DNA from 4 places in the Streptomyces sp. NPDC020422 genome. Region 4 is predicted to be linked to each of the others. Evidence: riboswitches for the same ligand, from Rfam matches in the RefSeq annotation. Region 4 holds a riboswitch; each other region holds the start of a gene.
The links. Region 4 has a riboswitch for cyclic di-AMP ahead of ACH414_RS21175 (peptidoglycan DD-metalloendopeptidase family protein). Riboswitches for the same ligand answer to the same signal wherever they lie in the genome.
Positions count from the first base shown of each region.

Region 1: it holds a riboswitch for cyclic di-AMP, as region 4 does, so the genes downstream of both, ACH414_RS29450 (M23 family metallopeptidase) here and ACH414_RS21175 (peptidoglycan DD-metalloendopeptidase family protein) in region 4, are expected to answer to the same signal.
Region 2: it holds a riboswitch for cyclic di-AMP, as region 4 does, so the genes downstream of both, ACH414_RS10820 (M23 family metallopeptidase) here and ACH414_RS21175 (peptidoglycan DD-metalloendopeptidase family protein) in region 4, are expected to answer to the same signal.
Region 3: it holds a riboswitch for cyclic di-AMP, as region 4 does, so the genes downstream of both, ACH414_RS27545 (transglycosylase family protein) here and ACH414_RS21175 (peptidoglycan DD-metalloendopeptidase family protein) in region 4, are expected to answer to the same signal.

Region 1 covers NZ_JBIRVJ010000012.1:128,363-133,304, forward strand. Annotated here, with positions in the region: gene ACH414_RS29440 (HPr family phosphocarrier protein) at 1-255, shown strand, start outside; gene ACH414_RS29445 (GntR family transcriptional regulator) at 449-1,132, opposite strand; gene ACH414_RS29450 (M23 family metallopeptidase) at 1,292-2,062, opposite strand; cyclic di-AMP (ydaO/yuaA leader) riboswitch at 2,075-2,238, opposite strand; gene ACH414_RS29455 (M16 family metallopeptidase) at 2,440-3,807, opposite strand; gene ACH414_RS29460 (M16 family metallopeptidase) at 3,834-4,942, opposite strand, start outside.
Region 2 covers NZ_JBIRVJ010000004.1:19,184-24,125, forward strand. Annotated here, with positions in the region: gene ACH414_RS10810 (PrsW family intramembrane metalloprotease) at 65-1,387, shown strand; gene ACH414_RS10815 (aldo/keto reductase) at 1,401-2,348, opposite strand; gene ACH414_RS10820 (M23 family metallopeptidase) at 2,410-3,495, opposite strand; cyclic di-AMP (ydaO/yuaA leader) riboswitch at 3,507-3,654, opposite strand; gene ACH414_RS10825 (PP2C family protein-serine/threonine phosphatase) at 3,889-4,942, opposite strand, start outside.
Region 3 covers NZ_JBIRVJ010000010.1:290,921-295,862, reverse strand. Annotated here, with positions in the region: gene ACH414_RS27555 (septum formation initiator family protein) at 1-354, opposite strand, end outside; gene eno (phosphopyruvate hydratase) at 459-1,745, opposite strand; gene ACH414_RS27545 (transglycosylase family protein) at 2,021-2,743, opposite strand; cyclic di-AMP (ydaO/yuaA leader) riboswitch at 2,747-2,920, opposite strand; gene ACH414_RS27540 (transglycosylase family protein) at 3,177-4,202, opposite strand; gene ACH414_RS27535 (cytochrome P450) at 4,317-4,942, opposite strand, start outside.
Region 4 covers NZ_JBIRVJ010000007.1:341,262-346,203, forward strand. Annotated here, with positions in the region: gene ACH414_RS21160 (helix-turn-helix domain-containing protein) at 1-214, shown strand, start outside; gene ACH414_RS21165 (DUF6126 family protein) at 250-411, shown strand; gene ACH414_RS21170 (tyrosine-protein phosphatase) at 454-1,251, opposite strand; cyclic di-AMP (ydaO/yuaA leader) riboswitch at 1,624-1,778, shown strand; gene ACH414_RS21175 (peptidoglycan DD-metalloendopeptidase family protein) at 1,783-2,748, shown strand; gene ACH414_RS21180 (SGNH/GDSL hydrolase family protein) at 2,905-3,699, shown strand; gene ACH414_RS21185 (SIMPL domain-containing protein) at 3,904-4,689, shown strand; gene ACH414_RS21190 (TetR/AcrR family transcriptional regulator) at 4,674-4,942, opposite strand, start outside.

The DNA.
Region 1 (4,942 bases), on a different contig from region 4:
TGGGCCGAGGGCCTGCACGCCCGCCCCGCCTCCATCTTCGTCCGTGCCGCCACGGCCGCCGGCGTCCCCGTGACGATCGCCAAGGCCGAAGGCAACCCGGTCAACGCCGCGTCCATGCTCGCGGTGCTCGGCCTGGGCGCCCAGGGCGGCGAGGAGATCGTGCTCGCTTCGGACGCCGATGGCGCCGAGGCCGCGCTCGACCGCCTCGCGAAGCTGGTGGCCGAGGGTCTCGAGGAGCTCCCCGAGACCGTCTGACCCGTCTCCTCCCCGACGACGGATCACACGAAGGGCCGTATCCGCCGGAATTCCGGTGGGTGCGGCTCTTTGCATTTCCCGGCCGATACGGGCGCGCACCGGCGCGCCACGGAAGGGGAACCGAGGGAACGTCGAATTCGAGCAGCGCGAATTGCGCCTCCCCATTACCTTCCTCTTGTATACGGTGCCGGCGTTAATTCCGCGGACCCGCGGTGTTTACGACATGTTGCGAAACCCTCACACGCGCGCGCTCGGGCCGTTTCGGCCGGTACAGCGGCAGGGCGCGCTCGACGTGCAGCGCGGTCAGCGCGCGGGCCCGCTCGGCGTCGCCGCGCGCGACGGCGTCGACGATCGCGCCGCGCTCGGCCCAGGCCTCCACGGGCTTGCCGTCGGGCTCGACCGCGTACATCCAGGCGATCTTGTGCCGCAGCTGGGTGAGGAGCGCGGTGAGCGGCGGGCTGCCGGAGGCCTGGGCCAGGGTCTCGTGGAACCAGGCGCCCAGCGAGCGCAGATCCTCGCCCTGGCCGCTCCTGGCCCGCTCCTGCCCCAGCCTGACCAGGCCGCGCAGCACCTTGAGGTGGGCCTCGGTGCGGCGCTGGGCGGCCCGTGCGGCGCCCAGCGGCTCCAGCAGGGTCCGCACGTCGAGCAGGTCGGCCGCCTCCTGCTCGGTGGGCTCGGCGACATGGGCGCCGGCATGGCGGCGGGTGACCACGAAGCCCTCGGACTCCAGGGTGCGCAGGGCCTCGCGGACCGGGACGCGGGAGACCCCGTACCGACGGGCTAGCTGCTCCTCCGTCAGCCGGGCACCGCGTGGGAAGACCCCGGAGACGATGTCGTCCCGGATCGCCGTGCATACCGAGTGCGCGGGAACACGCATGTCCGACCTCCGTATTAATCCGCGCGAAACCCCGTCGAGTGGCGCCTGTTCGGCGACTCTATTGCAGGACGCCGGAATTTCCGATGCCGCCCGGTAATACAGGCATAAAAAAGAAGTCCCGGCTCGTTCGAGCCGGGACTTCTTCACAGGATTCACACGTCAGACGTTGACGCCCCGCGCGCGGAGGTAGCTGATCGGGTTGATGTCCGATCCGTACTCGGGGCTAGTGCGCGCCTCGAAGTGGAGGTGCGGGCCGGTGGAGTTGCCGGAGGAGCCGGAGACGCCGATCTGCTCGCCCGGGGTCACGTGCTGACCGACGTAGACGCCGATCGAGGAGAGGTGGCCGTACTGGGTGTACGTGCCGTCGTTCATCTTGATGACGATGTTGTTGCCGTACGCACCGCCCCAGCCGGCCTCGACGACGGTGCCGGAACCGACGGCGACGACGGTGCTGCCGTAGGCGGCGTGGAAGTCGATGCCGGAGTGGCTGCCGGAGGACCAGAGCGAGCCGCCGGTCTTGTAGCCGGTGGTCACGTACGAGCCGGCCACGGGGAGCTGGAAGGAGGCCAGGCGCTTGCGCTCGGCCTCGCGGGCGGCGCGCTCCTTGGCGGCACGGATCTCCTTGGCGCGGGCCTCGGCCTTGCGCTTCGCCTCGGCGGCTGCCTTGACCCGGGCGGCGGCCTCGACGGCCTCCTTCTCCTGGGCGGCGGCCTGGGCGTCGACCCGGTCGGCGAGGGACTCGGCGGTGACGACCTGCGTGAGGCCGGTGTCCTCGGGGGACGCGGGCTCCGTGTCGGCGGCGAGCGCCGGGGAGGCGAGGGTTCCGATGACGCCGGTGGTCGCCAGGGTCGCCACACCGGCGATACCCACGCCGCGACGCGCCAGTCGGCTCGGTCCACGATGCTTCCCGGTGGCACGGGTGAACGCCATGAAGTGGCTGATCCTTTCCTTCCCTCTCGCCTACCGGGTTAGCTGACGGGTTCGGAGCAGGAAGGTCTCCTACGGACCCCTCCGCACTGGCGAAGGCGTCCGATTCACCCCAGGGACTTCATATGGGTCCCCGGCTCCCCAGGCTCGCGCCTTCGGGGACTCGGCGATGACTGTCCGTTGCCGCGGATGCGGCGTAGTACAACGGGCGGACAGCCGGACCGACGCTAGGCCGATCTTCAGTCAATCGCCAAACAGACACGCGCGTTTGTAAGACATGCCACAGGGCATTAGGTATTAGTTATCGGCAATACGGACAAAAAGGAGAACCCCGACGAACCAGGTCGTCGGGGCCCCTCATTGGCGTGACAGCGGCTCAATCAGCCGGTCACGACCGTCACTTCACCGATGCCGAGGGCCCGCACGGGCTCCTCGATCTGCGACGCGTCACCGACGAGCACGGTCACGAGCCGGTCCACCGGGAAGGCGTTGACCACGGCCGCGGTCGCCTCCACGGTGCCCGTCTCGGCGAGCCGCGCGTACAACTGCGCCTGGTAGTCGTCCGGGAGATGCTGCTCGACCTGGTCGGCGAGGGTGCCCGCAACGGAGGCGGCCGTCTCGTACTTGAGCGGCGCGACCCCCACCAGGTTCTGCACGGCGACATCGCGCTCGGCGTCCGTGAGGCCCTCGGCGGCGAGGGTGCGCAGCACCTTCCACAGGTCGTCAAGTGCCGGACCGGTGTTGGGGGTGTCGACCGAGCCGCTGATGGCGAGCATCGACGCGCCGTTGCCCTGGCCGTCGGAGCGCAGCACCTGGCCGAAGGCCCGCACGCCGTAGGTGTAGCCCTTCTCCTCGCGCAGGACGCGGTCCAGCCGGGAGGTGAGGGTGCCGCCCAGGCAGTACGTGCCGAGCACCTGGGCCGGCCACACGCGGTCGTGCCGGTCGGCGCCCACGCGACCGATGAGCAGCTGCGTCTGGACGGCGCCCGGGCGGTCGACGATGACGACCCGGCCGGTGTCGTCGGCCGTGATGGGCTGCATCGGCCGCGGCTGTGCCGGGGTGCCGGTCCAGGCGCCCAGCGTCTCGGCGAGCACCTTGTCGAGGTCGACGTCGGTGAGGTCGCCGACGACCACGGCGGTGGCCGTGGAGGGCCGGACGTGCGCCTCGTAGAAGGCGCGGACCGCGGCGGCGTCGATCGCGGCGACGGTCTCCTCGGTGCCCTGGCGCGGCCGGGACATGCGCACGGACGCCGGGAACAGCTCCTTGGAGAACTGCTTGGCCGCGCGGCGGGCCGGGTTGGCCGTCTCGTGCGGGATCTCGTCGAGCCGGTTGCGCACCAGGCGCTCGACCTCGGACTCCTCGAACGCGGGGGCGATCAGGGCCTCGGCGAGCAGACCGAGAGCCTTGGGCAGCCGGGAGACCGGGACCTCGAGGGAGACCCGGACGCCCGGGTGGTCGGCGGCCGCGTCGAGGGTGGCGCCGCACCGCTCGAGCTCGGCGGCGAACTCCTCGGCGGTGTGCTGGTCGGTGCCCTCGGACAGCGCCCTCGCCATGATCGTGGCGACGCCGTCCAGGCCCTCGGGCTCGGCGTCCAGCGGGGCGTCGAGGGAGATCTCGACGGCCACCACCTGCTGGCCGGGGCGGTGGCAGCGCAGCACGGTCAGGCCGTTGTCCAGCGCGCCGCGCTCCGGGGCCGGGAAGGCCCAGGGCTTGGCCTGGCCCGGCCGGGGCTGCGGGTGGAAGGTCATGCTCGTCAAAGACGCGGCAGCGTCGGTCACTGGTCCGTTCCCTCTTCCTCGTCGCTGTCGGCGCTCACCGGCTCGTAGACCAGGACCGCGCGGTTGTCCGGGCGCAGCTTGGCCTTGGCGACCTCCTGCACCTCCTCGGCGCTGATGTCGAGGACCCGGTGCACGGCGGTCAGCGCCAGCTGGGGGTCGCCGAACAGCACCGCGTAACGGCACAGTTCGTCCGCGCGGCCGGCGACCGTGCCGAGCCGGTCGAGCCACTCGCGCTCCAACTGCGCCTGCGCGCGCTCCATCTCCTCGGGCGTCGGGCCCTCGGCGGCGAAGCGGGCCAGCTCGTCGTCGACGGCCGACTCGATCTGCGGCACCTCGACACCGCCGGAGGTCTTGACGTCCAGCCAGCCCAGCGAGGGCGCGCCGGCCAGCCGGAGCAGGCCGAAGCCGGCGGCGACGGCGGTGCGGTCGCGGCGGACCAGGCGGTTGTGGAGGCGGGAGGACTCGCCGCCGCCGAGGATCGTCAGGGCCAGGTCGGCGGCGTCGCACGCGCGGGTGCCGTCGTGCGGCAGCCGGTAGGCGGCCATCAGCGCGCGGGCCGGCACCTCCTCCTCGACGACCTCGCGCAGCTGCCCGCCGATGACCTCGGGCAGCTCGCCGGGACGCGGCTCGGGCTTGCCGTCGTGGCCGGGGATGGAGCCGAAGTACTTCTCCACCCAGGCGAGGGTCTGCGCCGGGTCGATGTCGCCGACGACCGAGAGGACCGCGTTGTTCGGCGCGTAGTACGTGCGGAAGAAGTTCCGCGCGTCCTCCAGGGTGGCGGCGTCCAGGTCGGCCATGGAGCCGATCGGGGTGTGGTGGTACGGGTGGCCCTCGGGGTACGCGAGGGCGGTCAGGCGCTCGAACGCGGTGCCGTAGGGCACGTTGTCGTAGCGCTGGCGGCGCTCGTTCTTGACGACGTCCCGCTGGTTCTCCATGGACTCGTCGTCCAGGGCCGCGAGCAGCGAGCCCATGCGGTCGGCCTCCAGCCAGAGGGCGAGCTCCAGCTGGTGCGCGGGCATGGTCTCGAAGTAGTTGGTGCGCTCGAAGCTGGTGGTGCCGTTGAGCGAGCCGCCGGCGCCCTGCACCAGCTCGAAGTGGCCGTTGC
Region 2 (4,942 bases), on a different contig from region 4:
GGGTCGTTGCGTGTCGTCGAACCCGATCGTCGGATCTGCCACCGAGCACGAGCCCGCACCCGCCCTGGCGGTCATCCCCGCGCCCGCACCCGTGCCGGCCCTGGAGACCGACCAGCCGGACTTCACCGCCGTCCCGGAACGGGCGAAGTGGCGGTACAAGCCGCGCCGTGCCTTCTGGCGCAGCAAGCTGCTGCGGGCCATCACGCTGATCACCCTGCTCGCGCTGTGCGCCCTGGCGATCCTGGCCCTGGTCCGGGAGGAGACCGGCACCGAGGGCTTCTTCGTCGGTCTCGGCCTCGCCGTCCTCCCGGTGCCGCTGCTGCTGGCCGCGTTCCGCTGGCTCGACCGGGTCGAGCCGGCCCCCTGGAAGAACCTGCTGTTCGCCCTCGCCTGGGGCGCCTTCGCCTCCACGCTGGTGGCGATCCTCGCCAACTCCTTCGCCGTCGAGTGGATCAGCAGCGCCACGGCCGACCCCGGCTCCGCCGACACCCTCGGGGCGACCGCGGTCGCCCCCGTCGTGGAGGAGACCGCGAAGGGCGCCGCCGTGCTGCTGCTCTTCCTCTTCCGCCGCAGGGACTTCACCGGCCCGGTCGACGGCCTGGTCTACGCCGGGTTCACCGCCACCGGCTTCGCGTTCACCGAGAACATCCTCTATCTGGGCAACGCCTTCGGCGAGGACCAGCAGATCGGCACCGGCGGGCTCGGCTCCATGACCGTCGGGACCTTCCTCGTCCGGATCATCATGTCGCCGTTCGCGCACCCGCTGTTCACCTCGCTGACCGGGCTCGGCTTCGGCTTCGCCGCCCTCCTGCCGGCCGCCGCCCGGCTCCGGCGCACCCGGCTGGTCCTGCTCCCGCTCGGCGGACTGCTGCTCGCCATGGGCATGCACGCCCTGTGGAACGGCTCGGCCAGCTTCCACCCGCTGGCGTTCCTCGCGGTGTACGGGATGTTCATGGTGCCGGTCTTCGGCCTGCTCACCTGGCTCGCGATATGGAGCCGGCAGAAGGAGCTGCGCACCATATCCGGCGAGCTCCCGGCCTATGCGGCGGCCGGCTGGCTGGCGCACGACGAGCCGCTCGCGCTCTCCTCGATGCGGGCCCGGGCGCTGGCCCGCGGCTTCGCCGCCCGGACGTACGGGAAGCCGGGCGCGCAGGCCGTCGGCGAGTACGAGGCGTTCGCGACGACCCTGGCCTTCCTGCGCCACCGGGCCGGGCTCGGCCAGGCGGCCCCGGACTTCGCCGCCCGCGAGCAGGAGCTGCTGCACCACCTGTGGCAGCGCCGACAGCTGGCGTCCCCCGCGCTGACCTACGCGGCCCGCGCCACGGGCCGGGTCTGGGCGCCGCCGCAGTATCTGGACTACGGCGGCTACAACCCGTACCGCAGCTAGCGGAGCCGGTGGATCAGACCGCCGAGGCCTCGTCCAGGCTCGCCAGCTCGGCCGCGGTCAGCTCCAGCTCGGCGACCGCGACGAGCGCGGGGAGCTGCTCGACCGTGCGGGCCGAGGCGATCGGGGCGACGACGGTCGGCCGGGAGGCCAGCCAGGCGAGGGCGACGGTGGCGGGCTCGGCGTCGTGGGCCCGGGCGACGGCGTCGAGGGCGGCGAGCACGTTCCGGCCGCGCTCGGTCTCCAGGTGCCGGCCCGCGCTGCCCGCGCGGACGCTGTCGACGGTGGTGCCGGGGCGGTACTTGCCGGTGAGGAAGCCGGAGGCGAGCGAGAAGTACGGCACGGCCGCGAGCCCGGCCTGCTCGGCGGTGTCGAGCAGGGCGCCCTCGTAGGTCTCGCGGGAGACCAGGTTGTAGTGGGGCTGGAGGGCGACGTAGCGGGCGAGGCCCTCGGCCTCGGCGAAGTCGAGCGAGGCGCGCAGTCGCTCCGGGGAGATGTTGGAGGCGGCGACGGCCCGGACCTTGCCGTCCTTCACCAGCTGGTCGAGGGCGGTGACGATCTCCTCGACGGGCACGGACTCGTCGTCGAAGTGCGTGTAGTAGAGGTCGATGTAGTCGGTGCCGAGGCGGCGCAGCGACTCCTCGGCGGCGGCCTTGATGGTGGTGGCGCCGAGTCCCTTGAAGCGGGGGTGGGCGCCGACCTTGGTCGCGACGAGGACGTCGGCGCGGTTGCCCCGGGAGGCCAGCCAGCGGCCGATGACGGTCTCGGACTCGCCGCCCTCGTTGCCCTCGACCCACGAGGAGTAGGTGTCGGCGGTGTCGACGAAGTTGCCGCCGGCGGCGGCGTAGGCGTCGAGCACGGCGAAGGACTGCGCCTCGTCGGCGCTCCAGCCGAAGACGTTGCCGCCGAGGGCGAGCGGGAAGACGTGCAGGTCGGAGGAGCCCAGCTTGCGGAGAGAGGTCATGGGGTGGTCAACCCTCCGCACCGCCGGGCCTATTCCGGTGCCGTCCGGGGACGGTGGAGCCTCAGATGGTCAGGCCCTTGGACCGCAGCCAGTCCGCCGGGTCGATGCCGCCGCCGGACGGGGTGTGGACCTCCAGGTGGAGGTGGGGGCCGGTGACGTTGCCGGTGGCGCCGACGCGGCCGATGGTGTCGCCGGTGCCGACGGACTGGCCGACGCCGACCGTCATCGAGGACAGGTGGCAGTACCAGATCTCGGTGCCGTCCTCGAGCTCCAGGACGATCCGGTAGCCGTACGCACCGGACCAGCCGGCCGACTTCACGGTGGCGCCGTGGACGGCCTTGACCGGGGTGCCGGTGGGCGCGGCGAAGTCCAGGCCGGTGTGGTAGCCGGAGGACCACATCGAGCCGGCCTCGCCGAAGGTCGAGGTGATCGTGTACGAGGAGGTGGGCAGCGAGTAGCTGGCGGCGAGCGCGGCCAGGCGGGCGGCCTCGGCCTTCGCGGCGGCCTCCGCCTCGGCCTTCTTCTTCGCCTCGGCCTCGGCCTTCGCCGCGGCTTCCGCCTTGGCCGTGGCCTCCGCGGCCGCCTTCTCGGCGGCGGCCTTCTGCGCCGCCTCCTTCTCGGCGGCGTCGGCGGCGGCCTGCTGCTGCTCGGCCTGCTGGAGGATGCGGGCGCGCAGGGCCTCGCCGGCGTCGGCCGCCTGCTGCTTCGTCCCCGCCTCGGTGCCCGCGGCGTCGCCCTCGGGGGCGGTGTAGGTGAGGGCGGTGAGCGGCTGCGGGTTGTTCGTGCCCGTGGCGGTCTCGGCGGTCTTGGCGGCGGTGTGCTCGTCGCCGCCGATCAGGTCGCCGATGCCGGGCAGTTCGGAGGCGTCGGGCAGGTCGAGGTCCGGCAGGGATATCGCGACCGGGGCCTTCTCCTGGGCGGTGGCCAGGCCGCCCGCGCCGACGGCGGCGATGACGCCGACACCGAGGACGGTGGAGGAGCGGGCGAAGTTGGAGCGCTGCTTGACGACCCGGTGACGGCCGCCGGAACGGTTCTGGGCCCGCAGGGAGTCCTCGGTGGGGTTCCACTCCTCCCCGTCCGCGCCCGCGGCGCCGTAGGCGCCGAAAGAGTCGAAGGGGGCTTCGGGGGCAGGGGTGTTGGACGCCACGGAGGCGCTCTCCTTTCCTTCCTTCTCGCCTACCGGGTTAGCTGACGGGTTCGGAGCAGGAAGGTCTCCTACGGGTGTGCCGCACGGGTGCGGCATGGGCCCGATTCACCCCAAGTGGTGGTTCCCCGGTTCCCTTGCGGGATTCGGCGCGCGCGCACGGTGCCGTCTCTTGCGACGGCTGTGACGACCGCGCTGCGTTATCGAACGTTAATAGACACGGCCTCCCGATTCCAAGCTGTTCCCCTTGATCATTCACTGAATTGAGGCGGAATGGCCCGAGTTGACCCCCGGTCAGACGGGATCCGCATCACACCCGAAATCTGACGCTGTATCAATTGTTATCGGAGTGGCACCCCGCGACTACGGCCGGTCACCGCCCCGCCGGGGCGCCCGTCACCGCCGCCCCGAGCCGCCCGGCGGCACCACCGGCATCGTCCGCCGCCGCTCCGGCTGCCCCGCCGCCGGCCGGCTCACCGCGAGCAGCGCCATGTCGTCCGTCGAGCCGCCTCCCGTGTGCCGGCGCACATCCGCCACCAGCGCGTCGAGGAGCTCCTCCGGGCCGGGGAAGAGCCGCCCCGCGAGCCGTTCCGCCGGATCGTAGAAGACCCCCTGCGCGTCCCGCGCCTCCGAGAGCCCGTCCGTGTAGAGCAGCAGCGTCGCGCCCGGCGGATACGGCGTCTCGTCGGCCCGGTCCGGCCACACCGCGAGCTCCCCCATGCCCAGCGGCAGCGCCGCCTCGCTCGGCCGGAGCCGGGCGAGGCCCCCGTCCCCGTACAGCAGCAGCGGCTCGGGGTGGCCGCGGTTCACGACCCGTACGAGCCCGTCGCCGCGCGGGATCTCGGCGAGCACCGCCGTCGTGAACCCCTCGAACGCGTCGAGCCCGTCCCGCCGGGTGCCCTCGCGGTCCAGCGCCCGCTCCAGGCGCTGCGCCACGCCCTCCAGCGTCGACTCCTGCTCGGCCGCCTCCCGGAAGGCGCCGATGACCACGGCGACGGCCTCCACCGCGTCGAGCCCCTTGCCGCGCACGTCGCCGACCACGAGCCGTACCCCGTGCGGGGTGTCCTGCACGGCGAAGAGGTCGCCGCCGATGAACGCGTCGGCCTGCGCCGCCTCGTACCGCGCCGCGATCTGCAGTCCGCCGATCCGTTCGGCGGGCGTCGGAAGCACCGCCTTCTGCGCCGTCTCGGCGATCACCCGCGCCGAGGCGAGCCGTTCGCCGCTGCGCCGGACCACCCGGTTGATCAGCATCGCGAGCGCGGCGACCGTGACGACGGTCAGCGTCTCGGTGAGCGCGGGGATGTCGCCGACCGTGCCGTTGTAGAGGTGCAGGCCGACGCTGGCGAGGACCGCGGCGATCCCCGTCAGGAGCGTCGTCAGCGTCGAGAAGAAGGGAGCGGCGACCAGCGGCGCCGCCGAGAACAGCGGCGCCGCGGTGTACTCGGGCGGG
Region 3 (4,942 bases), on a different contig from region 4:
GGTCTCGCCGGGCATCACGTAGTGCAGGTGCTCGCGGGCCAGCCGGCGCACATAGGCCGGGTCCTGGAGGCGTGCCTTCTCGTCCCGCAGCTCCTCGACCCGCCGGGCGGCCTCGGCGGCCTTGCGCTGCTGGTCGGCGATCTCGCCCTGCTGGGAGACGTACTGCCGCATCGGGTAGGCCAGCGCCACCACCAGCGAGCAGACGACCAGGGCGAGGAAGGCCGCCCGGCCGGTGAGCCGCGAGCGGCGGTCCTGGCGGCGGGTCTGGGAGCGGTAGACACGGGCGGCGGTCTGCTCGCCGAGCAGCCTGATCCGGGTCGCGGTCGAGAACCGGTCCCGGTCCTTCACGGCCATGTCGTGCGCCTCCCCTTCGTGCTGCCGGCCCTGGTCACACGTACGTCCCCGCACACGGTACGGGACCGGGTGCGGGGACGGACGTAACTACGGCTTCAGGCAGGTCAGCCCTTGAAGCGCGGGAAGGCGGAGCGACCCGCGTACACCGCGGCGTCGTCGAGGATCTCCTCGATGCGCAGCAGCTGGTTGTACTTGGCGACGCGCTCGGAGCGGGCCGGGGCGCCGGTCTTGATCTGGCCGCAGTTGGTGGCGACGGCCAGGTCGGCGATGGTGACGTCCTCGGTCTCGCCGGAGCGGTGGGACATCATGCACTTGAAGCCGTTGCGCTGGGCCAGCTCGACGGCGTCCAGGGTCTCGGTCAGCGAGCCGATCTGGTTGACCTTGACCAGGAGGGCGTTGGCGGAGCCCTCCTCGATGCCGCGGGCGAGGCGCTCGGGGTTGGTGACGAACAGGTCGTCGCCGACGAGCTGGACCTTGGAGCCGAGCTTGTCGGTGATGACCTTCCAGCCGGCCCAGTCGTCCTCGAACAGCGGGTCCTCGATGGAGACCAGCGGGTACGCGGAGACGAGCTCCTCGTAGTACTCGGTCATCTCGGCGGCCGAGCGGGCCTTGCCCTCGAACTCGTACTTGCCGTCCTTGTAGAACTCGGAGGCGGCGCAGTCGAGCGCGAGCGCGATGTCCTTGCCCGGGACGTAGCCGGCCTGCTTGATGGCCTCGACGATGAGGTCGAGCGCGGCGCGGTTGGAGTCCAGGTTCGGGGCGAAGCCGCCCTCGTCGCCCAGGCCGGTGGACAGGCCCTTGGTCTTCAGGACGGACTTGAGGGTGTGGTAGACCTCGGTGCCCCAGCGCAGGGCCTCGGAGAAGGACTCCGCGCCGATCGGAGCGATCATGAACTCCTGGATGTCCACGTTGGAGTCGGCGTGCGAGCCGCCGTTCAGGATGTTCATCATCGGAACGGGCAGCAGGTGCGCGTTCGGGCCGCCGAGGTAGCGGAAGAGCGGCAGGTCGGAGGCCTCGGAGGCGGCGTGCGCCACGGCGAGGGAGACGCCGAGGATGGCGTTGGCGCCGAGGGAGGACTTGTCCGGGGTGGCGTCCAGGTCGAACATCGCCTGGTCGATCAGGCGCTGCTCGGTGGCGTCGTAGCCGACGAGCTCCGGGCCGATCTGCTCGATGACCGCGAGGACGGCCTTCTCGACGCCCTTGCCCTGGTAGCGGTTGGGGTCACCGTCGCGAAGCTCGAGGGCCTCGAACGCACCGGTGGAGGCACCGGACGGAACGGCAGCACGGCCGGTGCTGCCGTCGTCGAGGCCGACCTCGACCTCGACGGTGGGGTTGCCTCGGGAGTCCAGGATTTCCCGGGCTACGACGACGTCGATGGACGGCACGAGCATCTCCTTCTGGGATGTGACGCTGGTTGTGACGCATGCGGCAAGGTCTCGTTCGCCTTGCGACAAGAGCCTAACCGGCTCGGGGGCTCCGGCCAGCCGGGCGCCCGCCCGCTGGGACGAAAAAGGACCCAAGGGCATGCATCTGAGGACGAAAGACCCCTTACTACTGATCGGTAGGGGCCGGGGCGACCACGGAACGGGGAAACCCCGGCCCGGAGCGCACGGGGGAAGGGCACTCCGGACCGGGGTGGTCACTCACCGCGGGAGGGTCGGCAGGCTCACTTGAGGTGGAGCTGCTGGCCCGGGTAGATCAGGTCGGCGTTGTCGACGACGTCCTTGTTCAGCTCGAAGAGCTTGGCCCAGCCGCCCTTGACGCCGTGCGCCTGGGCGATCTTGCCGAGGGTGTCGCCGGCGACGACCTTGTACTCGCCGTCGCCCTTCTTGACCTTCTTGCCGGTCGGGGTGGTGACGGTCTTCTTCGACTCGGTCTTCTCGGGCGCGGTCCGCTTCGGCGCCTGGCGCTGCTCGCTGCGGGTCGTCGGCTGCTCGGTGGAGCGCTGCGACGAGGAGGAGGAGCTCGAAGAGGAGCCGGAGGAGTTCGACGAGGCGGAGCCGCCGTCGTAGGAGGCGCCGGAGAGGCCCACGCCACAGCTCGGCCACGCGCCCTTGCCCTGGCCGGCCAGGACCTTCTCGGCGATGGCGATCTGCTGCGACTTCGAGGCCTGGTCGGCGGTCGAGGCGTAGGCGGTGCCGCCGTACGCGGCCCAGGTGGAGGCCGAGAACTGCAGGCCGCCGTAGTAGCCGTTGCCGGTGTTGATGGACCAGTTGCCGCCGGACTCGCACGCGGCGACGGCGTCCCACTCGGAGCTGGTGGCGGCCGAGGCGGTGCCGGCGGTCATCAGCGGGGCCGCCACGGCGACACCGGCGACGCCGGCGAGGGCGACGGCGCGGGTGGCCTTGGAGGGACGACGGTGTTTGCCCTTGTTGCCGGAAAACAGCATGGGAATTCTCCTCACCGACGCCTACGAGGTGAGCTGTCGGGTTCGGGCGAGTGAGTTGCCCGGCCGCGTGTCCTTGCACGCGGCTTCACCCCAAGCCGATCGTCGGCCGTCTGTCTCAACGGCCGGGGCCGGCACTTACCTTGGGTCCCCCGCTCCTGCCTTCGGCGCTTGACGCGACGACTTCCCCTCGGCCGGCGGCAGGATTCGGCGTACCGGTCGACGGGGCCCGCGGTGGCGAGCGGTCACGACCGTAGACACAGACCCCGCGGAAGTTCAAAGACCATCAACCCGGAGAAATCGCCCCTACTTGCACCCCGATGCCGGGTGTTTGCGCAGGTGAGGGGCGACACGAGCAAAGTTTGCGGACGTGACACGCCCGTTCGGCAAGAGAGACCCATGTCTCACTGGCTCATAACGGACATTCAGCCTCTAACTACCCCTCAGCCGAGGCGCCGTCAGTCTTCAGCTCAAGGCTCTGACCAGGGAGAATGAGGTCGGGATCGGCACCGACCGTCTTCTTGTTGGCGTCGTAGAGGGCGGTCCACCCACCGGGGAGCGCGTTCTCCTGCGCAATGTCCGACAGACTGTCACCCGGCTTGACGGTGTATTCGTCGACCTTGTCCGCTTGGCCGGTCTTGTCCGACTTCCCTGTCGTAGCGGCGTCCCCCGCCGTGGAGTCGGCGCCGGTCGCGTCACCCGTCGCCCCGTCAGTCGGGGCCGCGTGCCGTCCGGGTTCGGGTGCGGTGTCCGGCTTGCCCGGTTCCTCCGACGCCGCGTCACCGCGGTGCTTGCCGGTGCCGGGAGTGCTCGAATCCGGCGTACCGGGCGTAACCGTCTCATCCGGCGAACCGGGCGTCACCGTCGAACCGGGCGTGGCAGGGGTCCCGGGGGTGGTCGGAGTCGCGGGCGCGGTCGTGGTGCCGGCCGACGGGGTGGCCGGGGCGGCGGGGGTCGTGGGCGCGGCCGGGACCGCGGGGCTCGCCACGGAGCCGGAGGGAAGGCCGTCCGTCCGGTTGGACTCGGCGACCGGACCGGTGGACTCCTTGGGCTGCACGGCGGGCCCCGGGACGACGGCCGGCTTCCTGCCGTCGTTCTCCAGACCCGCGATCGGGGCACAGGTGGCCCACTGGGTGTCTCCCGCGGCGAGCGCCTTGTCGGCGATCGCGATCTGCTGCGCCCGGCTGGCGAGGTCGGCGCTCGGCGCGTACGCGAGGCCGCCGTGGCGCTCCCAGCTCTCCTGGGTGAACTGCAGACCGCCGTAGAGGCCGTTGCCGAAGTTGGCGCTCCACGCGCCGCCCGACTCGCACTCGGCGACCCGGTCCCAGGTCGGGGCGTCGGCGGCGGAGGCGGAGCCGGTGGCGAGCAGCGGCAGGGCCATGGCCGAACCGGTCACGCCCGCCGCGACGACGAGCGCGGGGGCCTGGCGGGGTCTGCGGTGACGACCGTTACCGGAGCGCATACGGAGGGCCTTTCGCGTGACTGCTGAGACTGGGGTGGAACGTAGCGGCATTCGAACGTGAGTCACAAGTCGATGCAGCGGAGATCACGCGAAGATCACATTATTGATGGTCCGTCAGTTCTGCGCCTCTTTGTGGGAAGGCGTGAACTCGACCGGAAGCGTGCGCAGGCCACGCATGATCAGCCCACCGCGCCACCGCAGTTCCTCCGGATCGGCCCCAAGTCGCAGGTCCGGCAGGCGAGTCAGGAGCGTCGCCAGCGCCGACTGCCCCTCCAGCCGGGCCAGCGGCGCCCCCAGGCAGTAGTGGATGCCGTGCCCGTACCCGAGGTGCTGGTTGTCGCGCCGCGCCAGATCGAGGGTGTCGGGCTCCTCGAAGCGCGCCGGGTCGCGGTCGGCGGCCGCGAGGACCACCAGGACCGGGTCGCCGGCCGGGATCTCCTGCCCGCCGATGGTCAGCGCCTCGGTCGCGAACCGCCAGGTCGCCAGCTCCACCGGTCCGTCGAACCGCAGCAGCTCCTCGACCCCGGTCTCCAGCAGCCCGGTCTCCCCCGCCGCGAGCGAGTCCTGCAGCCGGGCCCGCTGCTCCGGGTGGCGCAGCAGCGCGTACACACCGTTGCCGATGAGGTTGACCGTGGTCTCGAAGCCGGCGAAGAGGAGGATGAAGGCCATCGCCGCGGCCTCGTTCTCGGTGAGGTGCTCGCCGTGGTCGGAGGCCCTGATGAGTCCGGAGATCAGGTCGT
Region 4 (4,942 bases):
GTGGATCCACGTCCTGGAGGGACGCGTACGGCTCGCCCTCGGCGAGGCGGTGCACGTCCTCGATCCCGGGGACAGCGCCCACTTCGACTCGCTCACCCCGCACCGGATCGGCGCCGCCACCCGCTCCGGGGCCGAGCTGCTCTTCGTCCACACCCTGATGCAGAGTCCCGCCGCCGAGCTGTGCCTCGGCGACGGAACCCCGCACCGGCGCTGAACCCTCGAGTGCCTTCTCCCATGGAAAGGACCGATATGTCCGAGACTCCCGCCCACTCCGTACCGGACACCGGCGAAGAGCGCGGTGGCGGCAAGTTCCCCAAGGGGCTCGTGCTCCGCCTCTTCGCCTATCTGATCGCCGGCCACCTCTTCGCGGGCTTCCTCTATCTGCTGTTCGCCATGGGCGGCAACCAGTAGCCGTAGCCGCCGGGGCCCCGGATCCGGGGCCCCGTGGGCGTCCTAGGCCTCGGCGAGCAGCCGCTCGCGCAGCCGCTCCCGGGTCTCCGGGGCGAGCTGCAGGCCCTTCGCCAGGTAGGCGTCCACCGAACCCCAGGTCCCCTCGATGGTCTCGAAGGCGGCCCGCAGATACTCCACCCGCGCGTCGAAGAGCGGGCTCAGCAGCTCCATCACCTCGGGCGACATCGCGTCCTGGGCGGTGGAGCTGCGCTGCACCTTGTAGCGGCGGTGCGGCTCGTTCGACTTCACGTAGTCCGTCTCGATCGCCTCGCGCTCCACGCCGACGGCGAGCAGCGTGACCGCGATGGACAGACCGGCGCGGTCCTTGCCGGCCGCGCAGTGCATCAGGGCCGGGACGCTGTCCTCGGCCATGGCGTGCAGGATCCGGCTGTGCTCGACCGTCCGCTGCACGATCATGGTCTGGTACGACTCGGACATCCGGGCCGCGGCCTTGCCGTCGCCCAGGATCTCCCGCAGCTGGGCCAGGTCGCCGGAGCGCACCAGCTTCCAGAACTCCTTGCCGTCGGCCGGGTCGTTGAGCGGTATGTTCACGTTCCGCACGCCGGGCAGCTCGACGTCCGCGCCCTCGATGCGCCGGTCGGCCTCGTTGCGGAAGTCGAAGACGGTGTGCAGACCGAGCGTGGCGAGAAACGCCGCGTCCTCCGGCGTGGCGTGCGCCAGATGGCCGCTGCGGAAGAGGCGTCCGGCGCGCACGCTCCGGCCGTCCACCGTCGGCAGCCCGCCGAGGTCGCGGAAGTTGCGTACGCCGGTCAGCTCGGGCTCGGTCGTCGCTTGCGTCACGGATGCTCCTGGTCTCGAGATCGGTTCCTGGGGCAATCATCCAGATGAGAGGCCCCGACCGCACCCCCTCGGGCAGGAATGAGCGATCTGTCCGAATTGAGGGCTTAGGGGTAACGCGCCCTGGTACGGGGAGAGATGGGAAACGGCGCGTGAGCAGCGTCATAAACGTGACGGACCGTGGCTGATCGTCTTTTCCAAATTCCCTTCCGGAAAGGGGAATCGAGGGACCGTCATCCACGGAGGGTGACCGTAATTCCGGCCGGAAATCATGTGGACGCCGGTGCGGTGAAAACAGTGGCTTGTTCGCGCCTGCCCGCCTCGTCTAGCGTCGCGCTCACTCCGGACGGACCGCCTAATCCTGCCGCCGACCGGAATCCGCACTCACCCGTACGAGGCAGGAGCGGGGGACCCAGGTAGTACGCCGATCCCTCCGAGAAGGACGGCTAGGGGTGAAGTCGCGCGACCGCGCGGCCGGACATCTCCAGTCCGAACCCGACAGCTCACCTCGCAGGCGACGGAGAGGAATGCGCCATGCCCGCGAAGGGTAAGCACCGCCGTCCCAAGGTCAACCCGATCACCCGCGGGTTCGTCGCCGCCGGCACCGGTGGCGCCGTCGTCGCCCTGCCGCTCATCGGCGCGACCGGCGCGCAGGCCGCCGAGCAGGCCGCCCCCGCCGTGACGGCCCCGCAGGCCGTCGCCGCCGCGACCCCGGCGAAGGCCCCGGCCGCCGCCGCCACCCCGAAGGCGTACACCGTCGTCCGCGGCGACTACCTGTCGAAGATCGCCGCCGAGCACCACCTGGCCGGCGGCTGGCAGAAGCTCTACAAGGACAACCGCCAGGTCGTCGGCGAGGACCCCTCGCTGATCCTCCCCGGCATGAAGCTCACCCTGGGCGCCAAGAACACCGCCAAGGCCCACGCGCCGAAGGCCACCGCCCCCGAGCGCCACTCCCAGAGCGGCAGCGGCGACGGGGCGCGCGCCTCCCGCAGCAGCGAGCGCTCCTCGGCCGCCGCCCCGGCCTCCTCCTCCGCGGCGTCCTCCTCTTCCTCCTCGTCGTCCTCTTCCTCGGCGTCCGGCACCACCTCCTCCTCCGGCTGGGTCGCCCCCGTCGCCGGCGGCGGCATCTCCACCCCGTACCGCGCCTCCGGCTCGATGTGGTCCTCCGGCTACCACACCGGCGTCGACTTCATCGCCTCCTCCGGCACCACCGTCCGCGCGGTCGGACCCGGCACCGTCTACTCGGCCGGCTGGGGCGGCGCCTACGGCAACCAGATCGTCATCCAGCACGCCGACGGCACCTTCTCGCAGTACGGCCACCTGTCCTCGATCTCCGTCTCCGCCGGCCAGACCGTGACCGGTGGCGAGCAGATCGGCCTGTCCGGCTCGACCGGCAACTCCACCGGCCCGCACCTGCACTTCGAGATGCGCACCGGGCCGGAGTACGGCTCCGACATCGACCCGCTGGCCGTCCTGCGCCAGCACGGCGTCGGCATCTGACACACCCCGCGTCGCTCCCGGAGGCCCGGCACCCAGGTGCCGGGCCTCCGGGCGTATTCCGGCTTGGGGGAATCTTTATCGGTGGCATATATCACCCGCCGTCAACCCCTCCTTACGGTCGCGTAGGTCACATACGTAAGGGAAAGATGTGCTCCCGTGGCAGACGATTCGAGATCAACAGACAAGAACGCATTCGGGTCGTACGCGGCGATCGGTGACAGCTTCACCGAGGGCGTGGGAGATCCCGGGCCCGACGGGACGTACGTCGGATGGGCGGACCGGTTCGCGGTCCTCCTGGCCGACCAGCTGCCGGAGAACGACGCCTTCCGCTACGCCAACCTGGCGGTGCGGGGGCGCCTTCTGGACCAAATCGTCGCGGAGCAGGTCCCGCGGGCGAAGGAACTCGCCCCCGACCTGGTGACCTTCTGCGCGGGGGGCAACGACATCATCCGCCCCGGAACCGACCCCGACGACGTGGCCGAGCGCTTCGAGCGCGCCGTCGCCGACCTGACCTCCGCCGTGGGCACCGTGATGGTGACGACCGGCTTCGACACGCGTGACGTGCCCGTCCTGAAGCACCTGCGCGGGAAGATCGCGACCTACACGGCGCACGTGCGGGCCATCGCCGACCGCTACGACTGCCCGGTGCTCGACCTGTGGTCGCTGAAGTCCGTCCAGGACCGGCGCGCCTGGGACGACGACCGGCTCCACCTGTCGCCCGAGGGGCACACCCGGGTCGCGCTGCGCGCCGCCCAGGTCCTCGGTCTGCCGGTGCCGGCCGACCCTGACCAGGCCTGGCCGCCGCTGCCGCCCCGCGGCACCCTGGAGGTCCGCAAGGACGACATCCACTGGGCGAAGGAGTACCTGGTCCCCTGGATCGGGCGCCGGCTGCGCGGCGAGAGCTCCGGCGACCACGTCGAGGCCAAGCGCCCCGACCTCATGCCGCTGTAGGCGGTCGCAGGCGCGCACGCCTCCGCGGGCGTGCGGGAAGAGGGGGTCGAGGACCGTCCGGTCCTCGGCCCCCTCTTCCCGTGCCGGCGCCCCCGTCCGCGTCCGGTGAGGTGAAGGCGGCCGGGCCGTCAGGAGTGGCGCTGCGCCGGTGCGGGCGGGGGCTGGTGGGATGTGCGCCGACAACCATCCCCGAAGGGACCGCCCATGACGCCCCGTCACCCCCTCCGCACCCCCACCCGCACCCCCGCCCGTACCGTGCGCGCCCTCGCCGTCGGCGCCGCGCTCGGCGGGCTGCTGCTCGGCGCCGCGGCCCCGGCCGTCGCCGCCGCGCCCACCTCGGGCCGTCCGGCGGTGGAGACCGCCGCGCCCACCACCGTCACGGTCAGCGGGACCGGCCGGGCGTCCGCCGCGCCCGACGTGGCCGTGCTCTCGATCGGCGTCGAGGCGACCCGCAAGACCGCCAAGGAGGCGATGGCCGCCCAGAGCACCGCGGCCAAGGCGCTGCTCGAAGCCCTCCGCCGGGAGGGCGTCGCCGACCGGGACATCCGCACCGAGAGCCTGTCGCTCTCGCCGGTCTACACCCAGTCCCGCGAGGGCGAGAGCAAGGTGACGGGATATCAGGCCGGGCAGAGCTTCTCGGTGAAGGTGCGCGACGTCGACAAGGCCGGGCAGGTCGTCGGTGCCGCGGGCGACGCCACCGGGAACGCGGGCCGCGTCAACGGCGTCACCTTCGACGTCTCCGACCCGACGGCGCTGCGCGCCCAGGCCCGGGAGGCCGCCTTCCGCGACGCCCGCGACAAGGCCGCCCAGCACGCCGAGCTGAGCGGCCGCCGGCTCGGCCGGCTGGTGTCGCTGACCGAGGGCGAGAGCGTCCGCCCGAGCCCCGGCGTCGTCCCGAGCGCCGCCGCCGACGGCGGCGAGAGCGTCCCCCTCGCCCCCGGCGAGATCGAGGAGCACGTGACGGTCACCGCGGTCTACGAGCTGATCTGAGCCCCGGCGGACCCGTCGTCCGGCGTCGGGTCCGGCTCGTCGAGGGACGGCAGCCCGAGCTCGCGGGCGAGGGCTCCGTCCGCCCATTCCAGCATCGTGGTGCGGGGCAGGGGGCCGGCGTACGCGGTCGTCTGGACCGCGAGTCCGTCCAGGAACGCGGTGAGCCGCCAGGCCGCCCCGGCCGGGTCCTCGCAGGAGAACTCGCCGGCCGCCGCCCCCTCGGAGATCACCGCCGCGAGGGCCTGTTTCCACT